DNA from 4 places in the Streptomyces roseochromogenus subsp. oscitans DS 12.976 genome. Region 2 is predicted to be linked to each of the others. Evidence: riboswitches for the same ligand, from Rfam matches in the RefSeq annotation. Region 2 holds a riboswitch; each other region holds the start of a gene.

Region 1 (5,813 bases), 850 kb from region 2:
GTGCCCTCCTCGATGCCGCGGGCCAGGCGCTCCGGGTTGGTGACGAACAGGTCGTCGCCGACCAGCTGGACCTTGTCGCCGATGCGGTCGGTGATGACCTTCCAGCCGGCCCAGTCGTCCTCGAACAGCGGGTCCTCGATGGAGACGAGCGGGTAGGCCGCCACCAGCTCCTCGTAGTACTCCGTCATCTCGGCGGCGGAGCGCTCCTTGCCCTCGAAGAGGTACTTGCCGTCCTTGTAGAACTCGGAGGCAGCCACGTCGAGCGCGAGGGCGATCTGCTGGCCGGGGGCGTAGCCGGCCTCCTTGACGGCCTCGATGATGAGGTCGAGGGCCTCGCGGTTGGAGCCGAGGTTCGGGGCGAAGCCGCCCTCGTCGCCGAGGCCGGTGGACAGGCCCTTGTTCTTCAGGACCTTCTTCAGCGTGTGGTACACCTCGGCGCCCCAGCGCAGGGCCTCGGAGAAGGACTCCGCGCCGATCGGGGCGATCATGAACTCCTGGATGTCCACGTTGGAGTCCGCGTGCGAACCGCCGTTCAGGATGTTCATCATCGGCACCGGCAGCAGGTGCGCGTTCGGGCCGCCCAGGTAGCGGAAGAGCGGGAGGTCCGAGGCCTCGGAGGCGGCGTGGGCGACGGCGAGGGAGACGCCGAGAATGGCGTTGGCGCCGAGCGAGCCCTTGTTGTCGGTGGCGTCCAGGTCGAACATGGCCTGGTCGATCAGGCGCTGCTCGGTGGCGTCGTAGCCGACCAGCTCCGGACCGATCTGCTCGATGACGGCGAGGACGGCCTTCTCGACGCCCTTGCCCTGGTAGCGGTTGGGGTCACCGTCGCGCAGCTCGATGGCCTCGAAGGCACCGGTCGAGGCGCCGGACGGCACGGCGGCACGACCCGTGCTGCCGTCGTCGAGGCCGACCTCGACCTCGACCGTGGGGTTGCCTCGGGAGTCCAGGATTTCCCGGGCTACGACGACGTCGATGGACGGCACGAGCATCTCCTTCTTGGATGTGACGCTGGAAGTGCGAGGTGGTGTGCCTTACGGCTGTGCCTTGCGACTAGAGCCTAACCGTCTCCGGGGGATCAGCCACCGACCGACCGTCCCGTGGACGGAGAGGGACACGCAGACGGTACCCATTGTTCACCGATGGAACAAAGGGGGGTTCCGATGATCCCGGACTGAAGAGTGGGGAAACGTGGCGCGAAACAAAAGACCCCGCCCCGGCGCGTACGGGGGAACACGCGCCGGGGCGGGGAGCCCGTGGGGACGGGGGGTGACCCTCACGGGAGCTTCAGTGTGGGGGGCGATGTGAGGGCGCCGTGGATCCGGCCGGAGCCGGATGTGTCACTTCAGGTGCAGCTGCTGGCCCGGGTAGATGAGGTTGGCGTCCTCGACGATGTCCTTGTTCAGCTGGAACAGCTTCTGCCAGCCGCCGGCGACGTGGTGCTTCTCGGCGATGGAGCTGAGGGTGTCGCCCTTGACCACCTTGTACTCGCCGTCGCCCTTCTTGACCTTCTTGCCGGTCGGGGTGGTGACGGTCTTGCTCTTCGCCGGGGCCGTGCGCTCGGCGGAGCGGGTGGCGGCCTGCTGGTCGGTGGAGCGGGTGGTGGTGCCGGTGCTCTTGCTCGACGAGGTGGTGCTCGGGGCGGAGCCGTTGTACGCGGCGGAGGACAGGCCCGTGCCGCAGACCGGCCAGGCGCCCTTGCCCTGCGAGGCGAGGACCTTCTCGGCGACGGCGATCTGCTGCGCCTTGGTGGCCTGGTTGGCGGCCGGGGCGTAGGCGGTACCGCCGTACGCGGCCCAGGTGGAGGCGGAGAACTGCAGACCGCCGTAGAAGCCGTTGCCGGTGTTGATGGACCAGTTGCCACCCGACTCGCACTGGGCGACGGTGTCCCACTCGGAGGCGGTGGCGGCCGAGGCGTTGCCGGCCGCCATGAGCGGGGCGGCTACGGCGGCGCCGGTGACACCGACGAGCGCGACGGCCCGGACGGCCTTGGACGGACGACGGTGCTTGCCCTTGCCGGAGAACAGCATGGATCGATCCCCTCACCGACGCCTGCGAGGTGAGCTGTCGGGTTCGGGCCGGTTGAGTTGCCCGGCCGCACGCCCGCTGTCGCGGGCCTGCGGCTTCACCCCAAGCCGGTTCCGGCGTCAACTGCCGGTTCCAGCACTTACCTTGGGTCCCCCGCTCCTGCCTACGGCGCATGACGCGACGACTGTTCCCGGGCAACCGCTGGCAGGATTCGGCGTTACGGCTGCCGGGGCTCGTGGTGACGAGCGGTCCTGACCGTAGACAGGTGATCGAGGGAATTTCAAAGACGATCAGGGCTTCTGAGACTCATCCCACACTTTCGCCAAACCGGACATTAGGCGCGAAGCGGGGCGTCAACTCCCGCTACTCGGCGTCCTTTTCGCCCGTGACTTTCAGGGTCTGACCGGCGGTGATGTGGTTCGGGTCGGCGCCGATGACCTTCTGGTTGGCGGCGTAGAGCGCATGCCATCCGCCGTCGACACCAAGAGAGTCGGCGATGGAGGTGAGGGAGTCGCCCTCGCGGACGGTGTAGGTGTCCCGTTCGCGGTCGGCATGACGACCGGATCGCGGGGCGTTCTGGCCGTTTGCCGCGCTTGCGCCCGCGCTCTCGTCCGCGCTCTCGCCACGGTGACGTCCGCCGCTGCTGAGCGTGCCGGTGTCGACCAGGCTCCAAGAGCCGCTGGTCTGCTGGGAATTGTCCGACTCATCCGTGCCGGGAGTCGCCGTGGGCGAGCTGTCACCCCCCTGCCGGCTTTCGTCACCGGTCGAGCCGGTCTCGTCCCCCTTGTCGGACTTGGGGGTACTTGCACCGGTGGAGCCGTCGGTCGCCTCCGGGGTCCCGGTGGCACCCTTGCCCGGGCTCGCACCGGGAGCCGGCGTGGCGGTCGCGCCGGACGAGGAGGAGCCGGAGGCATCCGGACCGGGAGAATCCGGCCCGGTGGAATCCGAACCGGAGGCGGAGTTGGAGCCGGAGCCCGAGTCGGCGCCAGGGCTGGCGTCAGAGCTGGAACCGGAGCCGGAATCAGAGCCGGAACCGGAGCCGGAGCTCGATCCGGAGGAGGACGAATCCGGCAGACCGGACGGATCGGAGCCGCCGGACGAGCCGGACCCGGCACTGGACCCACCGGAGCCGCTCACGCCGGGGTCCACGTCGACCGAACCGGAGTGGGAGGTCAGACCGGCGGTCAGCGCGCACATGGCCCACGGCTTGGTGCCCTGGCCGGCGAGGATCTTCTCGGCCACGGCTATCTGCTGGGAGCGGCTGGCCTGGTCGGCGCTGTCGGCGTACTGCGTACCGCCGTACTTGTCCCAGTCGTCCTGCGAGATCTGCAGGCCGCCGTAGTAGCCGTTCCCGCTGTTCGCGCTCCAGGAGCCACCGCTCTCGCACTCGGCGATCTTGTCCCATGTCGTGCCGTCGGCCGCGTTGGCGCTCGCGGCGCCGAGCAGCGGAATGGCGATGGCGGAGCCGGTCACTCCTGCCGCGACGAGGAGGGCCGGAGCCTGACGGGGGCGACGGTGACGACCGTTCCCGGAGAGCATACGGATGCCTTTCGTGCGACAGCAGGACCGGCGCGGCGCCTTGGTGCGCGTCGCCACGCTGATGGGTGAACGTATAGGCAGACGATCACTTGTCACAAGTTAATGCCGCGCAGATCACGTGAAGATCACAGAGTTGAACCCCCTTCGTGTTCACCGTTCCACGGTTTTGCCGACGGCCGGGGTGAACTCCACGGGCAGGGTGCGCAGGCCCCGCATGATGAGCCCGCCGCGCCAGCGCAACTCGGCCGGATCGGCACCGAGCCGCAGGTCGGGCAGGCGGCTGAGCAGGGTGGCGAGCGCGGTCTGGCCCTCCAGCCGGGCGAGCGGCGCGCCGAGGCAGTAGTGGATGCCGTGGCCGTAGCCGAGGTGCTGGTTGTCACGCCGGGAGAGGTCCAGTACGTCCGGGTCGGCGAACCGCTCCGGATCCCGGTCCGCCGCCGCGAGCACCACGAGCACCGGATCCCCCGGCGCGATGTCCTGCCCGCCGATGGTGAGCGGCTCGGTGGCGAACCGCCAGGTGGCCAGCTCCACCGGACCGTCGTAGCGCAGGAGTTCCTCCACTCCGGTCTCCAGCAGGTCCCTCTCCCCCTCAGCCAGGGACCGCTGGAGCCGGGCGCGCTGCCCGGGGTGGGTGAGCAGGGCGTAGGTGCCGTTGCCGATGAGGTTGACGGTCGTCTCGAAGCCGGCGAACAGCAGGATGAACGCCATCGCGGCGGCCTCGTTCTCGGTGAGGTGCTCGCCGTGGTCGGAGGCGCGGATGAGGCCGGAGATGAGGTCCTCACCGGGCGCGGGCTCGGCGGGCAGCGCCTCGCGCTTCTTGTGGATCAGCTCGGCCAGGTAGCCGCGCATCTTCTTCACCGACCGCGCGACCCCGCCCCTGGGCCCTCCGCCGTGCCGGATCATCATGCCCGCCCAGTCCCGGAAGTCGTCCTGGTCCTCGCGCGGGACGCCGAGCATGTCGCAGATGGCGTAGATGGGCAGCGGGAAGGCGAACTCATGGATGAGGTCGGCCGAGCCCCTCGCGGCGAACCGGTCGATGAGCTCATCGGTCAGCTCCTGCACCCGGGGCGCGAACTCGGCGATCCGGCGCGGGGTGAACGCCTTGCTGACCAGTCGGCGCAACCGGGTGTGGTCCGGCGGGTCGATGTTCAGCAGATGGGTCATCAGCTCGGCCTTGCGCTCGCCGGGGATACCGGTCTTGCCCTTGGCGTGCGCGGGCTCGTCGTGATGCGCTGGATTCTTGCTCAGCCGCTGGTCCGCGAGGGCCTGCTTGGCATCGGCGTACCGGGTGACCAGCCACGCCTCGACCCCGCTGGGCAACCGCGTCCGATGCACCGGCGCATGCTCGCGCAGCCAGGCGTAGGCCGGGTAGGGGTCGGTGGCGAACTCCCAGGTGAAGAGGTCGGGGGCGGAGTCCGGGAGGGATCCGGCGGTGGTCGGGGCGTGGTGCTGGTCGGTCACCCCCCGACGGTATCCGGACACACCGCTCCCCCTTTCTCCGGTACGACGCCCTCGCCGCCCATCGGTGCCCCGGGCCTGATCCGGTGCCGCGCCCTTGGTACCCCTCCTTACTGTTCCGGCGCTCTGCCATCCGCGCCCTAAGCCTTCTCCGGCGCCCTGCCATCCGTGCCCTGAGCCTGCTCCGGTGCTCTGCCGTCCGTGCCCTCCGCCTGGCGTATCGCGTCGCGGTACACCCGTGCCGCCGCTCGGAGTGCGGCCTCCGGGTCGACGCCGGACGCCTCGGCGCGGACCGCGAGGGCGAGGAGGTCATAGCCGACGTCCTCGCCTCGGGGCAGGGGGACGTCCAGGTCCGCCGTGCGGGCTCGGGAGGCGAGCTTGGCGGCGAGGGCCAGGCCGGGCTGGCCGAGCGGGACGCCCTCCGTGACCGAGGTGCGCCGCTTCTCCTCGGCCTTGGTGCGCAGCCAGTGTTCCTTGACGTCCTCCGGCGTCTCGGCCTTCTCGTCGCCGAAGACATGCGGGTGGCGGTGGACGAGTTTGGCGACGATGCCGCCGGCCACGTCGTCGATGGAGAACGGAGCGTCCGGGTGTTCCTCGGCGATCCGGGAGTGGAAGACGACCTGGAGCAGCACGTCGCCCAGCTCTTCGCGCAGCTCGTCGCGGTCGCCGGCCTCGATTGCCTCGACCAGCTCGTAGGCCTCCTCGATGCCGTACTTGGCGAGGCCCTCGTGGGTCTGCCGGGACGACCAGGGGCACTCGGCGCGGATGCGGTCCATGACCTGCACGAGGTC
Region 2 (5,813 bases):
CTTCCTCATCCGAGAGGGGAGCCGGGCGGTGCACGTGCTCAACGCACCGTCCCCGGCGGCTACAGCTTCCCTGCCGATCGGCAGGGAGGTCGGGCGTCGGGTGCTGGACATGCTCGGCTCGCTGTAGGCGTCGTACAGCCGGAAGGGCACGCTCGTAGAGCGCCGTAAAATCGGAAGCACTGTGTCTGACTTCCTCAACGCCCCCGAAGCCCCCTCGCCGGCCCCCCACACCCCCGGCGCCTCCGTTCGGCATACCCGGGCCAAGGGTGAGCCGCGGTTTCCGGACGGGCCCAGGGCGGATCCGGCCGGGTCGCACTTCGAGCGGCGGATCCGGAGTTTTCAGCCGCGGCGGAGTCGGGTGACCGCGGGGCAGGCCGATGCGTTGCAGCGGCTGTGGCCCCTGTGGGGACTCGACATCGACGGGCAGCGTGTGATCGAGCTCTCCGAGCTGTTCGGGAACAGCAAGCCCGTCGTGCTGGAGATCGGGTTCGGGATGGGCGAGGCCACCGCGCAGATGGCCGCCGCCGACCCGGACACCAATATCCTCGCCGTCGACGTGCACACGCCGGGGCAGGGGAATCTGCTGAATCTTGCCGACCGGGGCGGAATGGACAATGTCCGGGTGGCGAACGGGGACGCGATCATCCTGCTCAGGGAGATGCTCACCCCCGACTCGCTGGACGGGCTGCGCGTGTACTTCCCGGACCCCTGGCCCAAGAAACGGCATCACAAGCGGCGGCTCATCCAGCCCGAGTTCCTGACGCTCGCCGCGACCCGGCTGAGGCCCGGAGCGCTCGTGCACTGCGCGACCGACTGGGAGCCGTACGCCGAGCAGATGCTGGAGGTGCTCAGCGCGCACCCCGACTTCGAGAACACGCAGGCCGACGGCGGTTTCGCGCCACGCCCCGAGTTCCGGCCGCTGACCCGTTTCGAGGGTCAGGGACTGGACAAGGGACATGTGGTGAACGATCTGCTGTTCCATCGTGTACCGCACCAGGGCCGATAAACCGCTCAGCACCTCGTCCCGTCACCGTTAGGGTCGATGCCGTGGCCACCAGTCCTCCGTTTCCGACGTATCCCCCGGGCCCAGAGGGCCTTGTGCTGCGCCATCCGCACTGGTGGCAGCGCCGGTGGGTGCGGTACGGGGCACTGATCACGCTGCTGGCGCTGTCCGGGCTGGTCATCCTGGCGCTGGTGCGCAGGCAGACCGGTACCGAGGGGTTTCTCGTGGGGCTCGGGCTGGCCATGCTGCCCGTGCCCTGGCTCATAGCCGCCTTCCGCTGGCTGGACCGGGTGGAGCCCGGCCCCTGGCGGAATCTGGTCTTCGCCTTCGCCTGGGGCGCGTGCGCGGCCGCGCTGATAGCCATCGTCGCCAACAGCTTCGCGACCAAGTGGATAGCCACCGCCACCGCCGATCCAGCCAGCGCCAACACGCTCGGCGCCACCGTGATAGCGCCCATCGTGGAGGAGTCCGCCAAGGCCGCCGCCGTACTGCTGGTCTTTCTCTTCCGCAGACGTGACTTCACCGGGATCGTGGACGGGGTGGTGATAGCGGGGATCACCGCCACCGGGTTCGCGTTCACCGAGAACATCCTCTACCTGGGTACAGCCTTCGGGACCGACCAGCTCTCCGGCGACCGCGGCATCGCCTCCGTCACCGCCGCCACCTTCTTCGTGCGCATCGTGATGTCCCCGTTCGCGCACCCCCTGTTCACCACCCTCACCGGTCTCGGCTTCGGTGTCGCCGCGCTCTCCGCCGAGCGGCAGCGCGCCCGGCGGGTGCTGCTGCCGGTCTGCGGTCTGCTGCTCGCAATGAGCATGCACGCCTTCTGGAACGGCTCCTCCACCTTCGGCGAGTTCGGGTTCTTCGCCGTCTACGGCGCGTTCATGATGCCCGTGTTCGGGCTGCTGACCTGGCTCGCGATCTGGACGCGGCAGCGGGAGCTGCGGACCGTGCGGGAGGAGCTGCCGGCGTATGTGCTGGCCGGGTGGCTGGGGCCGGCCGAGCCGTTCGCGCTCGGGTCGATGAGGGCGCGGGGGACGGCCCGTGACTACGCCCGGCACCACCATGGCCGGGCGGCGGCGCGGGCGGTGGCCCAGTACGAGGCGTACGCCACGTCGCTCGCGTTTCTACGGCGCCGGGGGCGGCAGGGGAAGGCCGGGGCCGACTTCGTCGTCCGGGAGCGGGAGCTGCTGGACGAGCTGTGGAAGCGGAGGGATGTGGCGCGCCCGGCCCTGGAGTATGCGGCGCGGGCGGCTGCGCCGGCCTGGCCGACGGTGCCTGCGGCGTCTTGGCCGGGGTACGGGTATCCGGCGGTGCCGTATCCCGCCTACAACCCGTATCGGTCGTAGCCGTCCGGGTCGCGGAGAGTCTGGCATCGCCGGATTGCCCCGTCGTGGCTGATCGCCGTTGCGGCGGAAAAGTTACCGCGCCAGGAAGGTCATAGCGGCAGGAAGGTCATAGCGGCGGAGAGCGAGCTAGGCCGACGCCTCCGTCAGGCTCGCCACTTCCTCGTCCGTCAGCTTCAGGTCCGCCGCCCCCAGCAGCGCCGGGAGCTGCTCCACCGTGCGGGCCGAGGCGATCGGGGCGGTGATGGTCGGCTGGGCGCCGAGCCAGGCGAGGGCGACCGTGGCGACGGGGACCTCATGCGCGGCGGCGATCTCGTCCAGGGCCGTGAGGACCTTCTGGCCGCGCTCGGAGTCCGCGTACTGCTGGGCCCGGCCCGCGCGGGCGCTGTCGACCGTGGTGCCGGGGCGGTACTTGCCGGTCAGGAAGCCCGCGGCGAGGGAGAAGTACGGGACCGCGGACAGACCCTCCTTGGCGGCCAGGTCCTGCAGCGGGCCCTCGTAGGTGTCGCGGGAGACCAGGTTGTAGTGGGGCTGGAGGGCGACATAGCGGGCCAGGCCCTCGCGGTCGGAGAAGTCGAGGGAGGCCTTGAGGCGCTCGGGGGTGATGTTGGAGGCGGCGATGTGCCGGACCTTGCCCGCCTTCACCAGCTCGTCGAGGGCGCCGATGATCTCCTCGACCGGGACCTCGGGCTTGTCGAAGTGGGTGTAGTAGAGGTCGATGTAGTCGGTGTCCAGGCGGCGCAGGGAGGCGTCGGCGGCGGCCTTGATGTTGGCGGCGGACAGGCCCTGGTACTCGGGGTGCTGGCTGACCTTGGTGGCGATGACGACGTTGTCACGGTTGCCGCGGGCCTTGACCCACTTGCCGATGATCGTCTCGGACTCGCCGCCCTTGTTGCCCTCGATCCAGGCGGAGTAGGCGTCGGCGGTGTCGATGAAGTTGCCGCCCGCCGCCGCGTAGGCGTCGAGGACGGCGAAGGAGGTCTCCTCGTCGGCGGTCCAGCCGAAGACGTTGCCGCCGAGGGAGAGCGGGAAGACCTCGATGTCGGAAGAGCCGAGTGTGCGCAAAGACGTCATGCTCAGCATGAACGCCGGCGGTGGATGATCTCATTCCGCCGCCGGCGTCGCGTTCACACGAATGCCATGCTCAGGGGTTGAGGCCCTTGTCCCGCAGCCACGGCGCCGGGTCGATGGCGGATGCCTGGCCGTTCGGGTGGACCTCCAGGTGGAGGTGCGGGCCGGTGACATTGCCGGTGGCGCCGATGCGCCCGATGACATCGCCGGTGGAGACCTTCTGGCCGACCGAGACGTTGATCGAGGACTGGTGGCAGAACCACAGCTCGGTGCCGTCGTCCAGGGTCAGGACGGTGCGGTAGCCGTAGGCGCCGGCCCAGCCCGCCTCGGTGATCGTGCCGCCGTGGATGGCCTTGATGAGGGTGCCGGTGGGGGCGGCGAAGTCGAGGCCGGTGTGGTAGCCGGAGGACCACATCGCGCCGGGCTGGCCGAAGGTGCCGGTGATCGTGTACGAGACGACGGGCAGGGTGTACTGCTTGGCCAGCTCGGCCAGCCGCTTGGCCTCGGCCGCCTTCTTGGCGTCGGCCTCCGCCTTCGCCTGGGCGTCGGCGGCCTTGGCGGCGGCCTCCTTCTCCGCCTTGGCCGCGGCGGCGGCGGTCTGCTTCTCGGCGGCGGCGAGCGCGGCGGCGGTGGCCTTGCTGTCGGCCTTGCTCTGCTGCTGCTCGGCCTGGGCCATGATCCGGTTGCGCAGCGCCTCGCCGGCGTCACCGCTGTCGGCGCTCTCGGAGGTCACGCCGACCTTGCTGAGCCCGGTGGCGGTGGCCTGGTGGGAGGAGTCGTCGCCGAAGAAGTGGGTGACGGAGTCCGGCAGGGATATGGAGACCGGCGGCTTGCCGGTGTTGGCGCTGGCCATGCCGCCCGCGCCGACGGCGGCCATCACGCCGACGCCGAGGACGGTGGAGCTGCGCGCGAATCCGCCGCGCTGCTTGGCGACACGGTGCCGGCCGCGGACGGTGGTGAGGGATTCCTCGGTGGGGTTCCACTCCTCCCAGGGGCCCTCCTCGCCGCGGTAGGAGCCGTAGCCGAAGGTCTCCGGCTCGGGTTGCGCGGGCACGAACGGGGCTTCTGGGGCAGGCCGGTTGGACGCCACTCGGGCGTGCTCCTTTCCTTCCTCCGCCTACCGGGTTAGCTGACGGGTTCGGAGCAGGAAGGTCTCCTACGCGCGTATACCGGGCGTGGACTCGACGAGTTCACGTCAGTATCCGCGTGATTCACCCCAAGGTGGTGGTTCCCCGGTTCCCTTGCGGGATTCGGCGCGTGCGCACGGAGCCGCCTCTTGTGACGGCTGGGACGACCGCGCTGCGTTATCGAACGTTAATAGACCCCAGAGTCACTTTCCAAGCCGTTCGGCATGATCATTCGCGCTTTCCGACGGGGACTTACCGGTCAGGAACGCTGCAAATCGGTCGAGTTGACCATCGTTCAGGAGTGTCGGAGTTTTTGATGGTGTCTCAGGCGTTATGCGGAGGGCGGTCGTCCGGTCACCGTAAGTGAACGGGGCGAGCTTCTTGGCCCGGGCGGATGACGCCGGTCCGCGCCCCTGGTCAACCCGTGTGCATGCGGTGCTGCGCATGGCGTACACTGGTGAACACAACGACGCGGGGTGGAGCAGCTCGGTAGCTCGCTGGGCTCATAACCCAGAGGTCGCAGGTTCAAATCCTGTCCCCGCTACTGAAGACTCAGGGCCCGGAAACCATTGGTTTCCGGGCCCTGAGTCTTTCCACCGGCGCTGAGTGTCTTCACCGGTCCTGAAGGCTTTCCGGGCGGATCACCCCAGCAGGTGCCTGTTCGGCGCCTTGGCCTGGTCCTCGTACTCCGGCAGTACGACCACCTCGGCGCCGCCCTTCACCAGAATCCCCCTACCGTCGGCGCCCGCCACGAACGTGTCCGGCTCCTGCCAGGCAGTGACCACCCGCCGTACCCCGGCCCGGAGGATCAGCTCGGAGCACGGCGCGGGGCGGGAGGCACGCCGGGCGCACGGCTCCAGGCTGCTGTAGACGGTGGCGGCAGGCAGCCGAGGGTCCGCCGGGTCGATCTTCGCGAGCGCGGCCTCCTCCGCGTGGACCACGGGGTCGTCCCCCTCGCGCGAGTGGGCGCGGGCCAGCTCCGTACCGTCGGCGGCGACCACCACCGCACCCACGCTGAACGCCGTGGGCGAGGGCGGGCACAGCGCGGCGAGTTCGCAGGCGGTGCGCAGCCAGTGACGGTCGGCGGCGGCGGGGAACGGGCCGGTGCCGGGGGCCGTGGGCTCGTAGCGCATGAGGACCACGTCCTCGATCCGTCGGGCCTCGGTCAGCCGCAGCCGGCCGGGCTGGTAGCCGCCCGGGCCGAAGAGGCGGGGCGCGGCCGGGTCGCCGACGAACAGCGGGGCGACGACCAGCTGCAGCTCGTCG
Region 3 (5,813 bases), 2.7 Mb from region 2:
GGCCCCCCACACGTTGCATACAGTGGCAGGAACGGCAGGAAGACCGCGGTTTGCACAACCGCCTCCGCTCGCGAAGGGACGTACATGCCCATGGGTCACACGACCACAGCCGAGGCAGGCTCCGGGGGCCTGACAGCGACCGAGCACCGCCTGGCCAACGGTCTGCGCGTGGTGCTCTCCGAGGACCACCTGACCCCGGTGGCGGCGGTCTGCCTCTGGTACGACGTCGGCTCCCGCCACGAAGTCAAGGGACGCACCGGCCTGGCTCACCTTTTCGAGCACTTGATGTTCCAGGGCTCGGCGCAGGTCAAGGGCAACGGCCACTTCGAGCTGGTGCAGGGCGCCGGCGGCTCGCTCAACGGCACCACCAGCTTCGAGCGCACCAACTACTTCGAGACCATGCCCGCCCACCAGCTGGAGCTCGCCCTCTGGCTGGAGGCCGACCGCATGGGCTCGCTGCTGGCCGCCCTGGACGACGAGTCCATGGAGAACCAGCGGGACGTCGTCAAGAACGAACGCCGCCAGCGCTACGACAACGTCCCCTACGGCACCGCCTTCGAGAAGCTGACCGCCCTGTCGTACCCGGAGGGCCATCCCTACCACCACACGCCGATCGGCTCGATGGCGGACCTGGACGCGGCCACCCTGGAGGACGCCCGACGGTTCTTCCGCACCTACTACGCGCCGAACAACGCGGTGCTCTCGGTGGTCGGAGACATCGACCCCGTGCAGACCCTCGCCTGGATCGAGAAGTACTTCGGGTCGATCGCGTCCCACGACGGCAAGCCCGCGCCGCGCGACGGCTCCCTGCCGGACGTCATCGGCGAGCAGAAGCGCGAGGTCGTCGTCGAGGAGGTCCCGGCACGCGCCCTGATGGCCGCCTACCGGCTCCCGCAGGACGGCACGCGCGCGTGCGACGCGGCCGACCTGGCCCTGACGGTCCTCGGCGGCGGCGAGTCCTCCCGGCTGTACAACCGGCTGGTGCGCCGCGACCGTACGGCCGTCGCGGCCGGCTTCGGCTTGCTGCGCCTGGCCGGCGCGCCCTCGATGGGCTGGCTGGACGTGAAGACCTCCGGGGACGTCGAGGTGCCGGTCATCGAGTCCGCCATCGACGAGGAGCTGGCCCGGTTCGCCGAGGAGGGCCCCACGCCCGAGGAAATGGAGCGCGCCCAGGCCCAGTTGGAGCGCGAGTGGCTGGACCGGCTCGGCACGGTCGCCGGCCGCGCCGACGAACTGTGCCGGTTCGCCGTCCTGTTCGGCGACCCGCAGCTCGCCCTGACCGCCGTCAAGCGTGTCCTGGAGGTCACCCCCGAGGAGGTCCAGGAGGTCGCCAAGGCCCGCCTGCGTCCCGACAACCGCGCGGTCCTCGTCTACGAGCCGCTGTCCGCCGAGTCCGCCGAGCACACCGAGGAAGCGGGGCGCGGTGAGGACCCGGAGCAGGAAGCGACCGTAGAGGCCGGAAACGAGAACGAGGAGACGGCCAAGTGACCGAGCTCGCCACCATGGACTTCCACCCCCAGCCGCAGCCCGGCGCGGCCAAGCCGTGGGCGTTCCCGGCCCCCGAGCGCACCGCGCTCGACAACGGCCTGACGGTGCTGCGCTGCCACCGCCCCGGCCAGCAGGTCGTCGCCGTCGAGGTGCTGCTGGACGCGCCCCTGGACGCCGAGCCGGCCGGCCTGGACGGCGTCGCCACGATCATGGCGCGGGCCTTCTCCGAGGGCACCGACAAGCACTCCGCCGAGGAGTTCGCCGCCGAGCTGGAGCGCGCGGGCGCCACGCTGGACTCGCACGCCGACCACCCCGGCGTCCGGCTCAGCCTGGAGGTTCCGGCCTCCCGCCTGGCCAAGGGCCTCGGCCTGCTCGCCGACGCCCTGCGCGCGCCCGCGTTCGCCGAGAGCGAGGTCGAGCGGCTGGTCCGCAACCGTCTGGACGAGATCCCGCACGAGCTGGCCAACCCCTCCCGCCGCGCCGCCAAGGAACTCTCCAAGGAGCTCTTCCCGGCGACCTCGCGGATGTCCCGCCCGCGCCAGGGCACCGAGGACACGGTCGAGAAGATCGACGCCTCCGCCGTACGCGCCTTCTACGACCGGCATGTACGCCCCGCCACGGGCACCGCGGTCGTGGTCGGCGACTTCACCGGGATCGACCTGGACGCCTTGCTCGGCGACACCCTGGGCGCCTGGAGCGGCACCCAGGGCGAGCCGCGGCCCGTGCCGCCGGTGACCGCCGACGACACCGGCCGTGTGGTCATCGTGGACCGCCCCGGCGCGGTCCAGACGCAGCTGCTGATCGGCCGCGTCGGCCCCGACCGGCACGACCGCGTGTGGCCCGCGCAGGTGCTCGGCACCTACTGCCTCGGCGGCACCCTCACCTCCCGCCTGGACCGCGTCCTGCGCGAGGAGAAGGGCTACACCTACGGTGTGCGCGCGTTCGGGCAGGTCCTCCGCTCCGCCCCGGACAGCACCGGCGCCTCGATGCTCGCCATCAGCGGCTCGGTGGACACCCCCAATACCGGCCCGGCGCTGGACGACCTGTGGAAGGTGCTGCGCACCCTCGCCGCAGACGGCCTGACCGACGCCGAGCGGGACGTGGCCGTGCAGAACCTCGTCGGGGTGGCGCCGCTGAAGTACGAGACCGCTGCGGCCGTAGCGGGCACGCTGGCCGACCAGGTCGAGCAGCACCTGCCCGACGACTTCCAGGCGACGCTCTATCAGCAGCTGGCGGTGACGGGCACGGTGGAGGCCACGGCGGCCGTCGTCAACGCCTTCCCGGTGGACCGGCTGGTGACCGTCCTCGTCGGTGACGCCGCCCAGATCAAGGCGCCGGTGGAGGCGCTCGGCATCGGCGAAGTGACCGTGGTGGCGGCCGAGTAAGGGCACGCGCGTGTGAGGGCCCTGACGACCTACGGGTCGTCAGGGCCCCTGCTGTTCCACTCCCTTCCCCAGATGCCCGATTTGCTCCGGAGGTTGCCTGTCTGCCCTGTGGGATGCGCTACAAAAGCCCGGATCCGTTTGGGGTTGGAAAGCGGGCTTCCGTAGCGTCGGCCGGGCTGTTCGTCAGGCAGTGCGCCGCACCCGCGGCACCGGACAGCCATCGCCGAGTCCCCGTACGGCGCGAGCCAGGGGAGCCGGGGACCCACCGTCCCTGGGGTGAATCGGGCGCCCGCGCGGCAGCGAGGGGGCCCGTAGGAGACCTTCCTGCTCCGAACCCGTCAGCTAACCCGGTAGGCGAGAGGGAAGGAAAGGACCAGCCACTTCATGGCGTTCATATGCGCCACCGGGAAGCACCGCAAGCCCGGCCGGGTCAAGCGCACCACCGCTCAGGCGGCCGGCATCGCGGCCCTCACGACCACCGGTGTCATCGGCACCCTCGCGGCCGCCCCGGCGTCCGCCGCCCAGAACTCCGTCGAGCAGACCGGCCTCACCCCGGTGATCACCGTCGGCGACGACATCGCCGAGCACATCGACGCGCAGGCCACCGCCCAGAAGCAGGCCGCCGAGGGGAAGGCTGCCGAGGCGGCCGCGGCCAAGGCGGCGGCGGAGAAGGCCAGGCAGGAGCGCGAAGCCCAGGCCCGCGCCGCCCGCGAGGCCGAGCGCGCGCGGCTGAACGCGTTCGTCGCCCCGATAGCCGACTCCTATGTCTCCACGGGCTACAAGGCCAGCAGCTCCCTGTGGTCCTCCGGCTCGCACACCGGCATCGACTTCCACGCGGCCGCCGGCACGCCCGTCCACGCGGTCGGCTCCGGCACCGTCGTCTCCACCGGCTGGGGAGGGGCATACGGCAACCAGATCGTGATCCGGATGGCCGACGGCATGTACACCCAGTACGGCCATCTGTCGTCCATCGGCGTCTCGGTAGGCCAGCGGGTCACCCCGGGCCAGCAGATCGCCCTGTCCGGCGCGACCGGCAACGTCACCGGCCCGCACCTCCACTTCGAGGCCCGTACGACCCCCGACTACGGCTCGGACGTCGACCCCGTCGCCTACCTCCGCAAGCACGGCGTGAACGTCTGACCCTCCGCGCACGCGGTATCCGCCGCCCCGGCTCACCGAGCCGGGGCTTTCGCCGTTTTGCGCGGTGCAGACCGTACTCGCTGACCAAAAAATATCCATGGAATCCGACCCGCCGTCGGAAATTCCGGCGCATTGGAATAGAGTCACGGAACACGCGTCCATCGTCGACGTTTCACGGGGATTAAGGCGGAGGTCGGTCATGCGTATTCCGGCGCACTCGGTGTGCACGGCGATCCGGGACGACATCGTCGCCGGTGTCCACGCGCGCGGCGGCCGCCTCACCGAGGAAGTCCTGGCCCGCCGCTACGGCGTCTCGCGCGTCCCCGTCCGTGAGGCCCTGCGCACCCTGGAGGCCGAGGGCTTCGTGGTGACCCGCCGGCACGCGGGCGCGTGCGTGGCCGAGCCGACCGAGCAGGAGGCCGCCGATCTGCTCGACATGCGCATGCTCCTGGAGCCGCTCGGGGCCGCCCGGGCCGCACAGCGGCGCACCGAGGCCCATCTGAAGGTGCTGCGTGGCCTGGTCAGGCTGGGCCAGGAGCGGGCCAGGCGGGGGCACAGCGAGGATCTGCGCTCACTCGGCGGCTGGTTCCACGAGACGCTCGCCCAGGCCTCCTGCAGCCCCTCACTGACCGCGATGCTCAGCCAGCTGCGCCACAAGATCGCCTGGATGTACACGGTGGAGGCGTCGCCGAGCCCGGTGGAGTCCTGGGCGGAGCACGGCGCCATCGTCGACGCGGTGGCGCGCGGCGACGGCGAGCGCGCGCGGGCGGTCACGGCGCTGCACACCGAGCGCGCGACGGGCGCGCACCGGCTGCGATTTCCCGGGGCCGGCGAGCGTGTGAGGACTTCGCAACACGCCGTAAACATGTCGGGCCTTCGGCATTAACACGGGCGCCGTATACAAAGAAGTGGAGTTATTCGGCGCCGTGTATTTCACGTTGCCCTGATTCCGGTGTGCGTGCAGTGGGCCCGGAAAAGCCGGAATCGCGCCGCCCGAAAAGGGCGACGCGGTTCCGGAATATCTGTGCGCCGGGGCTCAGACCGTCTCGGGCAGTTCCTCGAGGCCTTCGGCGACCAGCTTCGCCAGACGGTCCAGGGCGATGTCCGCGCCCTCGGCGTCGGAGGCGAGGACGATCTCCTCGCCACCCTGGGCACCGAGGCTCAGGACGGCCAGCATGGAGGCCGCGTTGACGGGGTTCCCGTCGGCCTTGGCGATCGTCACCGGGACGCCTGCGGCCGTGGCGGCTCGGACGAAGATGGAGGCGGGACGGGCGTGGAGGCCCTCGGCCCAGCCGACGTTGACGCGGCGCTCAGCCATGTGTTGCTGCCCTTCAGTCTTCAGGGTTGTCTAGACCAGTTTCCCATATCGTGAAGCCTGCCCGGATCGGACCTTCGTCCTGTCCCGGAGTGTCGTCGGACCGCGGCCTCGATCCGACTTCCGTCCTCCACAGACTGCCCCGCGCCGTTGTCGGACGCGAGCCGTACTCTGGGCCCCATGCAGACCCCGGCGGACCGGCACGACCGGCACGAGTACCCCGCCCACTGGGAGGCGGACGTAGTGCTGCGCGACGGAGGTACCGCGCGCATCCGGCCCATCACCGCTGATGACGCCGACCGCCTGGTCAGCTTCTACGAGCAGGTCTCGGACGAGTCGAAGTACTACCGCTTCTTCGCGCCGTACCCACGCCTGTCCGCCAAGGACGTCCACCGCTTCACGCACCACGACTTTGTGGACCGGGTGGGACTCGCGGCCACCATCGGCGGCGAGTTCATCGCCACCGTACGCTATGACCGCATCGG
Region 4 (5,813 bases), 1.4 Mb from region 2:
CCTCGGGGTTGGCAAGGACGCGCAGGTAGGCGAGGACGTCCCGGACCTCCTTGCGCTCGTAGAAGCGGACACCGCCGACGACCTTGTAGGGCAGGCCGACGCGGATGAAGACCTCTTCGAAGACACGGGACTGGGCGTTGGTGCGGTAGAAGACCGCGACATCGCCCGCCCTGGCCTCGCCCGCGTCGACCAGGCGGTCTATCTCGTCGGCGACGAACTGGGCCTCGTCGTGCTCGGTGTCGGCGACGTACCCGGTGATCCGCGCGCCCTGGCCGGCGTTGGTCCACAGGTTCTTCGGGCGGCGGGACTCGTTGCGCTCGATGACCGCGTTGGCGGCGGACAGGATGGTCTGCGTGGAGCGGTAGTTCTGTTCCAGCAGGATCGTCGTCGCGTTCGGGTAGTCCTCCTCGAACTGGAGGATGTTGCGGATCGTCGCGCCGCGGAAGGCGTAGATCGACTGGTCCGCGTCACCGACGACACAGAGTTCGGCGGGCGGGAGATCGTACTCGCCGGGCGGGGTGTCGCCCTCCTCGGCGGAGCGTTCCCCCGTGCCGACAAGTTCCCGTACCAGTGCGTACTGGGCGTGGTTGGTGTCCTGGTACTCGTCCACCAGGACGTGCCGGAAGCGGCGGCGGTAGTGCTCGGCGACGTCCGGGAAGGCGCGCAGCAGGTTGACCGTCGTCATGATCAGGTCGTCGAAGTCGAGTGCGTTCGCCTCGCGCAGCCGCGACTGGTAGAGCGCGTAGGCCTGGGCGAGGGTCTTCTCGAAGCCGTCGGCGGCCTGGGCGGCGAAGTCCTCCTCGTCGATCAGCTCGTTCTTCAGGTTGCTGATCTTCGCGCTGAACGACTTCGGCGGGAAGCGCTTGGGATCGAGGTCCAGGTCACGGCAGACCAGAGCCATCAGGCGCTTGCTGTCGGCGGCGTCGTAGATCGAGAACGACGAGGTGAAGCCGAGCTTCTTGCTCTCCCGGCGCAGTATGCGCACGCACGCGCTGTGGAAGGTCATCACCCACATCGCGTTCGCGCGCGGGCCGACGAGATGCTCGACGCGCTCCTTCATCTCGCCGGCGGCCTTGTTGGTGAAGGTGATCGCGAGGATCTGGCCCGGGTGCACATTCCGCTCGGCGAGCAGGTGGGCGATGCGGTGGGTGAGCACACGGGTCTTGCCGGAGCCGGCGCCGGCGACGATGAGCAGCGGGGAGCCGGCGTGCACGACCGCGGCGCGCTGGTTCTCGTTCAGCCCCTCCAGGAGGGCGGCCGCGTCGAGCGCGGGGCGCGGGGCGCCGTCGCGGTAGTAGGCGTCCCGGTCCGGCGGCGCGTCGAACTTCCCGCCGAACAGATCGTCCGGAAGCGGCTCCGGAGCGTGATCGTCCTCGGGCGGTGGCGGTTGCTCCTCCTCGTGCCCGCGAGGGGTCTGGAGGTCCGCCAGGAAGCTGTCGTCAAAGAGGCTGCTCATCGCTCTCCGAGTCTAGGGCGCCCCACCGACAACCGGTCGCCGTCCCCGGAACATGGCCGGTTCGAGCGAGAGTTGATCTTCACAGCCGCCGCAGAGCCCATCTCCCGCTCACGCTGCGGAACGACCCGATGACACAGCTGTGAAACCGCCCCCAGGTCACAAAAATGTATCGGACATATCACGCACCAACCTTCACAGGAGTCACACGAGTTGGCTAGCGTGCGATCGGGCCGTACGACCCCTACCGGCGAACCTCGCCGGGCCGCACGGCCTCCGCCGAGTCCGGCGTGCCCGCGTGGCGCCCGGAGCCGGGGACCCACCGATCCTGGGGTGAATCGGCCGACTCCCGCCCGGGACGACGCCGTAGGGCAACCCTTCCGAACCGCCGCCCGAACCCGACAGCTAACCCGGTAGGCGGCCCATTGGAAGGAGTCGCCTCCCTTGGCGTCGCATCGCAAGCCGCGCCCCGGCGGGACCATCGGGGCGGGCCTCCGCACCCCCGCCCTCGCCACCGCCGCCCTCACCTCCATGGCCGTGCTCTCGCAGAGCGCCGAGGCCGCCCCGGGAACCGATCACGCCAAGCCGAGCCTGGAGGAGGTCGAGAAGAAGGTCGACGACCTCTACCGCCAGGCCGAGTCGGCGACTGACAAGTACAACGCGGCCAAGGAACGCACCGGCAGACAGCGGGGACGCGTCGACGCGCTCCGCGACGACGTCGCCCGGCGCACCGAACGCCTCAACAAGGCCCGCGAGGAGCTGGGCTCCTTCGCCGCGGCCCAGTACCGCTCAGGCATGGCCGCGCCCCCCACGGCCACTTTCCTGCTCGCGGACAACCCGCAGGACTACTTCGACGAGAGCCAGCTGATGAACCGGCTGACCTCGCGGGAGAAGAGCGAGGTCGACGCCTACATAGGCGAGCAGGCCGCGACCATGAAGAAACGGCGGGAGGCCGCGGAGAGCCTGCAGACCCTCACCGATTCGCAGCACGACCTGCAGACCGCCAAGGCCACCGTCCAGAAGAAACTCGCCTCCGCGCGCGAGCTGCTGTCGCAGCTGACCGCCCAGGAGAAGGCGCGGCTGGCCGAAATCGAGCGGAAGCAGCAGGAGGAAGCGGCGCGCAAGGCGGCCGAGCTGGCGAAGCGGCAGGCCGAGCAGCAGCAGGCCGGCTCGTCGTCGTCCTCGTCCACGGGGTCCGGATCCGCTTCTGGAACTGGTTCTGGTTCTGGTTCGTCGACGGGCTCCGGCTCGGGCGGCTCCTCGACGTCCGGCTCGTACGACACGAAGGCCGAGAAGGCGATCGCCTTCGCCCGCTCGCAGATCGGCAAGCCGTATGTGTGGGGCGCCACAGGGCCTGACTCCTACGACTGCTCGGGCCTGACCCAGGCCGCCTGGAAGGCCGCCGGGGTCACGCTTCCGCGCACCACGTACGACCAGGTCAACGCCGGCACCACGGTCTCCCTGGCCAGTGCCCGGCCGGGCGACCTGGTCTTCTTCTACGACGACATCAGCCACGTCGGCGTCTACATAGGCAACGGCATGATGATCCACGCCCCGAAGCCGGGCGCGTACGTCCGCGAGGAGTCGATCTACTACGGCGGCGCATCGATCATCCACAGCGTGGTCCGACCGGGCTGACCGTCGCCGGGCTCGGGGTACGTGCCGGCCTTTCGTGCTCCACGCGCGCGTGGGCCGCAAGAACACCGGTACGCACGCGTGGCGGTGCTTTTGCGCTCCACGCGCGCGTGCCCTTCCCGGGCAGGGATCACTCGGCTCCCTAGCATCGGCGCATGCCCGGCATCTCAGGTCTGCGTGCGTGGTGGGCGGACCGGCCTCCCGCGGCCGGGGCCGCCGTGATGGCGACCGGCGTCCTGTCGGTGGGCCTGCGTCTGACCGGCGCCGAGGCTCTCTCCCGGGTGACGTTGGCGATGGCCTGCGTCGCCTGGGTGGCACTGGCCGCCGACTTCGTCCTACGGCTGTTCGCCGAGCGGCAGCGCTGGGTGGTCGAGGCGGGCAGCCCCGGCGCACTCGCCGCCGTCGCCGCGACCACAGTGCTCGGCACCCGGATCTCGGCGCTGGGCCGGCAGACCCTGGCCGAGGCTCTGCTGGCGCTGGCGGCGCTGCTCTGGCCGGTGCTGCTGCCTCTGGTCGTACGGCACTGGAGGCGGCGCATGCCGGGAGCGGTGTTCCTGTGTTGTGTGGCCCCACAGGGGCTGGCCGTGCTGGCGGCCACGCTGGCGGCGGCCGAGAGCAGGGCGTGGCTCGCGCACACCGCACTGGTGCTGTTCTGGCTGGGTTTGGTGCTCTACGGCTTCGCGCTGGCCCACTTCGACGTGCGGCAGGTGCTGGAGGGGGCGGGCAACCAGTGGATCGCGGGCGGGGCGCTCGCGATCTCCGCGCTGGCCGGGGCGAAGCTGCTCGTCGCCGGGGACGATGCGGGCCTGTATCTGTGGGACGACGACGATCGCGGTGTGCTGCGCGCGGTGACAGTCGCGCTGCTCGTACTGGATCTGGCCTGGTATCTGGTGCTGCTGGCCGCCGAGGCGGTGCGGCCCCGGCTCGGCTATGACGAGCGGCGGTGGTCGACGGTGTTCCCGATGGGAATGACGGCGGCGGCACTGTCTGCCGCGACCGCCGTCGGTTTCCCGTGGCTCAGGTGGCCGGGACGGGTGCTGCTGTGGGCGGCGGTGGCGGTGTGGCTCGCGGTCGCCGCGGGTGCGGTACGCGCGGCCCGCACCGCCGGCGGGGACGGATGACCGTCAGGTCCACAGCACGGCGATGAAGATGTTCGCCGCGGTCAGCAGGCCGACCGTCCCGAACGCGCCCTTGTCGATCTTCTCCTCGTCGCGCTTCACATAGACGAGCCCGAGGATCACGATCAGCAGCGCCAGCTTGATGCCGATCTTGATGGTGTTGACGTGGTGGTGGTCGGCCTGGTTGAGGCCGACCAGGACCACGCCGGTGACCAGCATGGTCAGCGCGCCGTGCAGCATCCCGGGCACGAACCGGGCCGTGCCCTGGCCCATCGCCTTCATCTGGGTGAGGAAACCGCCGAGCAGCGCAGCGATGCCGATGATGTGCAGGCCGACGAAGAGATGGATGAGTACGTCCATGGGGCCGGAGCCTAATTCGTCGGTAACAGCCCCAGGGACGGCAGGGTGCCGTTCTCGGGATGTTCGAGTGGTGAGGGCTGGCACGCCTCGTCGGAGCTGGGCTCGCGAAGCCTTTGGTCAGACCGTGCGGTCGGTCCTCACGCTCGTGGTGGTGGCGGTCGGGTGGGCGTCGGGCGGATGCCTGTTGCGTGGCTGGCCTCGATGCCTCGGGTTAGACCGGAGGCGCCTGGCGTCTTCGCGGCCGCCACCACGAGCGGTGTTGACGCCCGGGACCCCAAGGCGTACGCGGGCTCATCACCGATCACCCGAGCCTCCGGCAAGAAATCCAGCGTCACCCGCCGACGCGTGAAGAACGACCGGCTCAACCACGCCGACTACCTGTGAACCTTCGCCGCCCTGACCGCCCCCGGATCCAAGACCCATTACCGCCGGCGACGCGACAAACACGGCGACCGGCACGCCTCGGCCCTGCGCAACCTGTTCAACCGCATGGTCGGCCGGCTCTGCCACTGCCTGCAGCACGGCGAGCACTACGACGAAGCACAGGCCTCCCCGTCCCCGCCGGGAACGGCTCGGGGCGACTGCCGCCGCCTGAGCCCAGCTTCTACTCCGGGATGACCAGGCCGAACTCGCGCAGTCGGGGCAAGCAGGCATCCAGGCAGGCCTCCACGGATACGGCGTCCGTGCGCACCAGGAGATCTTCGCGGAACGGGTTCCCGCTTGCCACGAACGTCCACGGCTTCACGCCGTCGCGCATGCGCTCGGCATCGGCCTTGAACAGCACCGTGACCCCCTGCTCGGCCAATGCTTCCATGACCCGCACCACGTCCACCGAAGCCCCCTTGCGTCCGTAATCGAACAGGCAGCAAAGCTACACGGGCATCTCAGCAACCGACTTGACAGCTCGGGGGGCGTGAGGCGCCTGGCCAGAGGCCACGCGCCTTGTGTCACCGGGCCCGGCACAGCGCCCGACGATCTTGCGCCGGCGATCTTGCATCGACCCTGGCTTCGGGCTCGCATATATGCGCCCCATAGCACCCCGCGCCTCCCGCCCGGCCCGCTTTCCGCGCTTCGGTCACCACGCTGTGTGAAGACGACGACTCTGGAACGGGGAGGCGGTCACATACGGTCACATCCCGGCCCGTCGGAGCCAGTTCCGCACACCCCGTTACCTGCTCGTCACAGGCGGGCTTAGCGTCCTCCCCCAGGTGACCGGCTCCCACCGCCGCCCGGGCCAGGGGCGGCAG

Evidence for each region. Region 2 has a riboswitch for cyclic di-AMP ahead of M878_RS71115 (M23 family metallopeptidase). Riboswitches for the same ligand answer to the same signal wherever they lie in the genome.
Region 1: linked by a shared signal. The riboswitch ahead of M878_RS74835 (LysM peptidoglycan-binding domain-containing protein) and the one ahead of M878_RS71115 (M23 family metallopeptidase) in region 2 are both predicted to bind cyclic di-AMP.
Region 3: linked by a shared signal. The riboswitch ahead of M878_RS59930 (M23 family metallopeptidase) and the one ahead of M878_RS71115 (M23 family metallopeptidase) in region 2 are both predicted to bind cyclic di-AMP.
Region 4: linked by a shared signal. The riboswitch ahead of M878_RS65330 (C40 family peptidase) and the one ahead of M878_RS71115 (M23 family metallopeptidase) in region 2 are both predicted to bind cyclic di-AMP.

The regions. Positions count from the first base shown of each region.
Region 1 covers NZ_CM002285.1:5,820,813-5,826,625, reverse strand. The annotation lists gene eno (phosphopyruvate hydratase) at 1-983, opposite strand, end outside; gene M878_RS74835 (LysM peptidoglycan-binding domain-containing protein) at 1,338-2,027, opposite strand; cyclic di-AMP (ydaO/yuaA leader) riboswitch at 2,032-2,206, opposite strand; gene M878_RS74830 (LysM peptidoglycan-binding domain-containing protein) at 2,389-3,564, opposite strand; gene M878_RS74825 (cytochrome P450 family protein) at 3,715-5,025, opposite strand; gene M878_RS74820 (nucleoside triphosphate pyrophosphohydrolase) at 5,163-5,813, opposite strand, start outside.
Region 2 covers NZ_CM002285.1:4,969,173-4,974,985, reverse strand. The annotation lists gene lhgO (L-2-hydroxyglutarate oxidase) at 1-127, shown strand, start outside; gene trmB (tRNA (guanosine(46)-N7)-methyltransferase TrmB) at 182-1,006, shown strand; gene M878_RS71125 (PrsW family intramembrane metalloprotease) at 1,048-2,352, shown strand; gene M878_RS71120 (aldo/keto reductase) at 2,479-3,423, opposite strand; gene M878_RS71115 (M23 family metallopeptidase) at 3,494-4,510, opposite strand; cyclic di-AMP (ydaO/yuaA leader) riboswitch at 4,520-4,686, opposite strand; tRNA gene M878_RS71110 (tRNA-Met) at 5,018-5,091, shown strand; gene M878_RS71105 (dihydrofolate reductase family protein) at 5,189-5,813, opposite strand, start outside.
Region 3 covers NZ_CM002285.1:2,302,519-2,308,331, reverse strand. The annotation lists gene M878_RS59940 (M16 family metallopeptidase) at 85-1,488, shown strand; gene M878_RS59935 (M16 family metallopeptidase) at 1,485-2,873, shown strand; cyclic di-AMP (ydaO/yuaA leader) riboswitch at 3,085-3,245, shown strand; gene M878_RS59930 (M23 family metallopeptidase) at 3,258-4,013, shown strand; gene M878_RS59925 (GntR family transcriptional regulator) at 4,213-4,899, shown strand; gene M878_RS59920 (HPr family phosphocarrier protein) at 5,050-5,331, opposite strand; gene M878_RS59915 (bifunctional acetate--CoA ligase family protein/GNAT family N-acetyltransferase) at 5,509-5,813, shown strand, end outside.
Region 4 covers NZ_CM002285.1:3,616,298-3,622,110, forward strand. The annotation lists gene pcrA (DNA helicase PcrA) at 1-1,456, opposite strand, end outside; cyclic di-AMP (ydaO/yuaA leader) riboswitch at 1,721-1,890, shown strand; gene M878_RS65330 (C40 family peptidase) at 1,898-3,091, shown strand; gene M878_RS65335 (tellurite resistance/C4-dicarboxylate transporter family protein) at 3,244-4,209, shown strand; gene M878_RS65340 (hypothetical protein) at 4,213-4,566, opposite strand; partial or broken gene M878_RS96360 (hypothetical protein) at 4,828-5,184, shown strand; gene M878_RS65345 (hypothetical protein) at 5,171-5,398, opposite strand.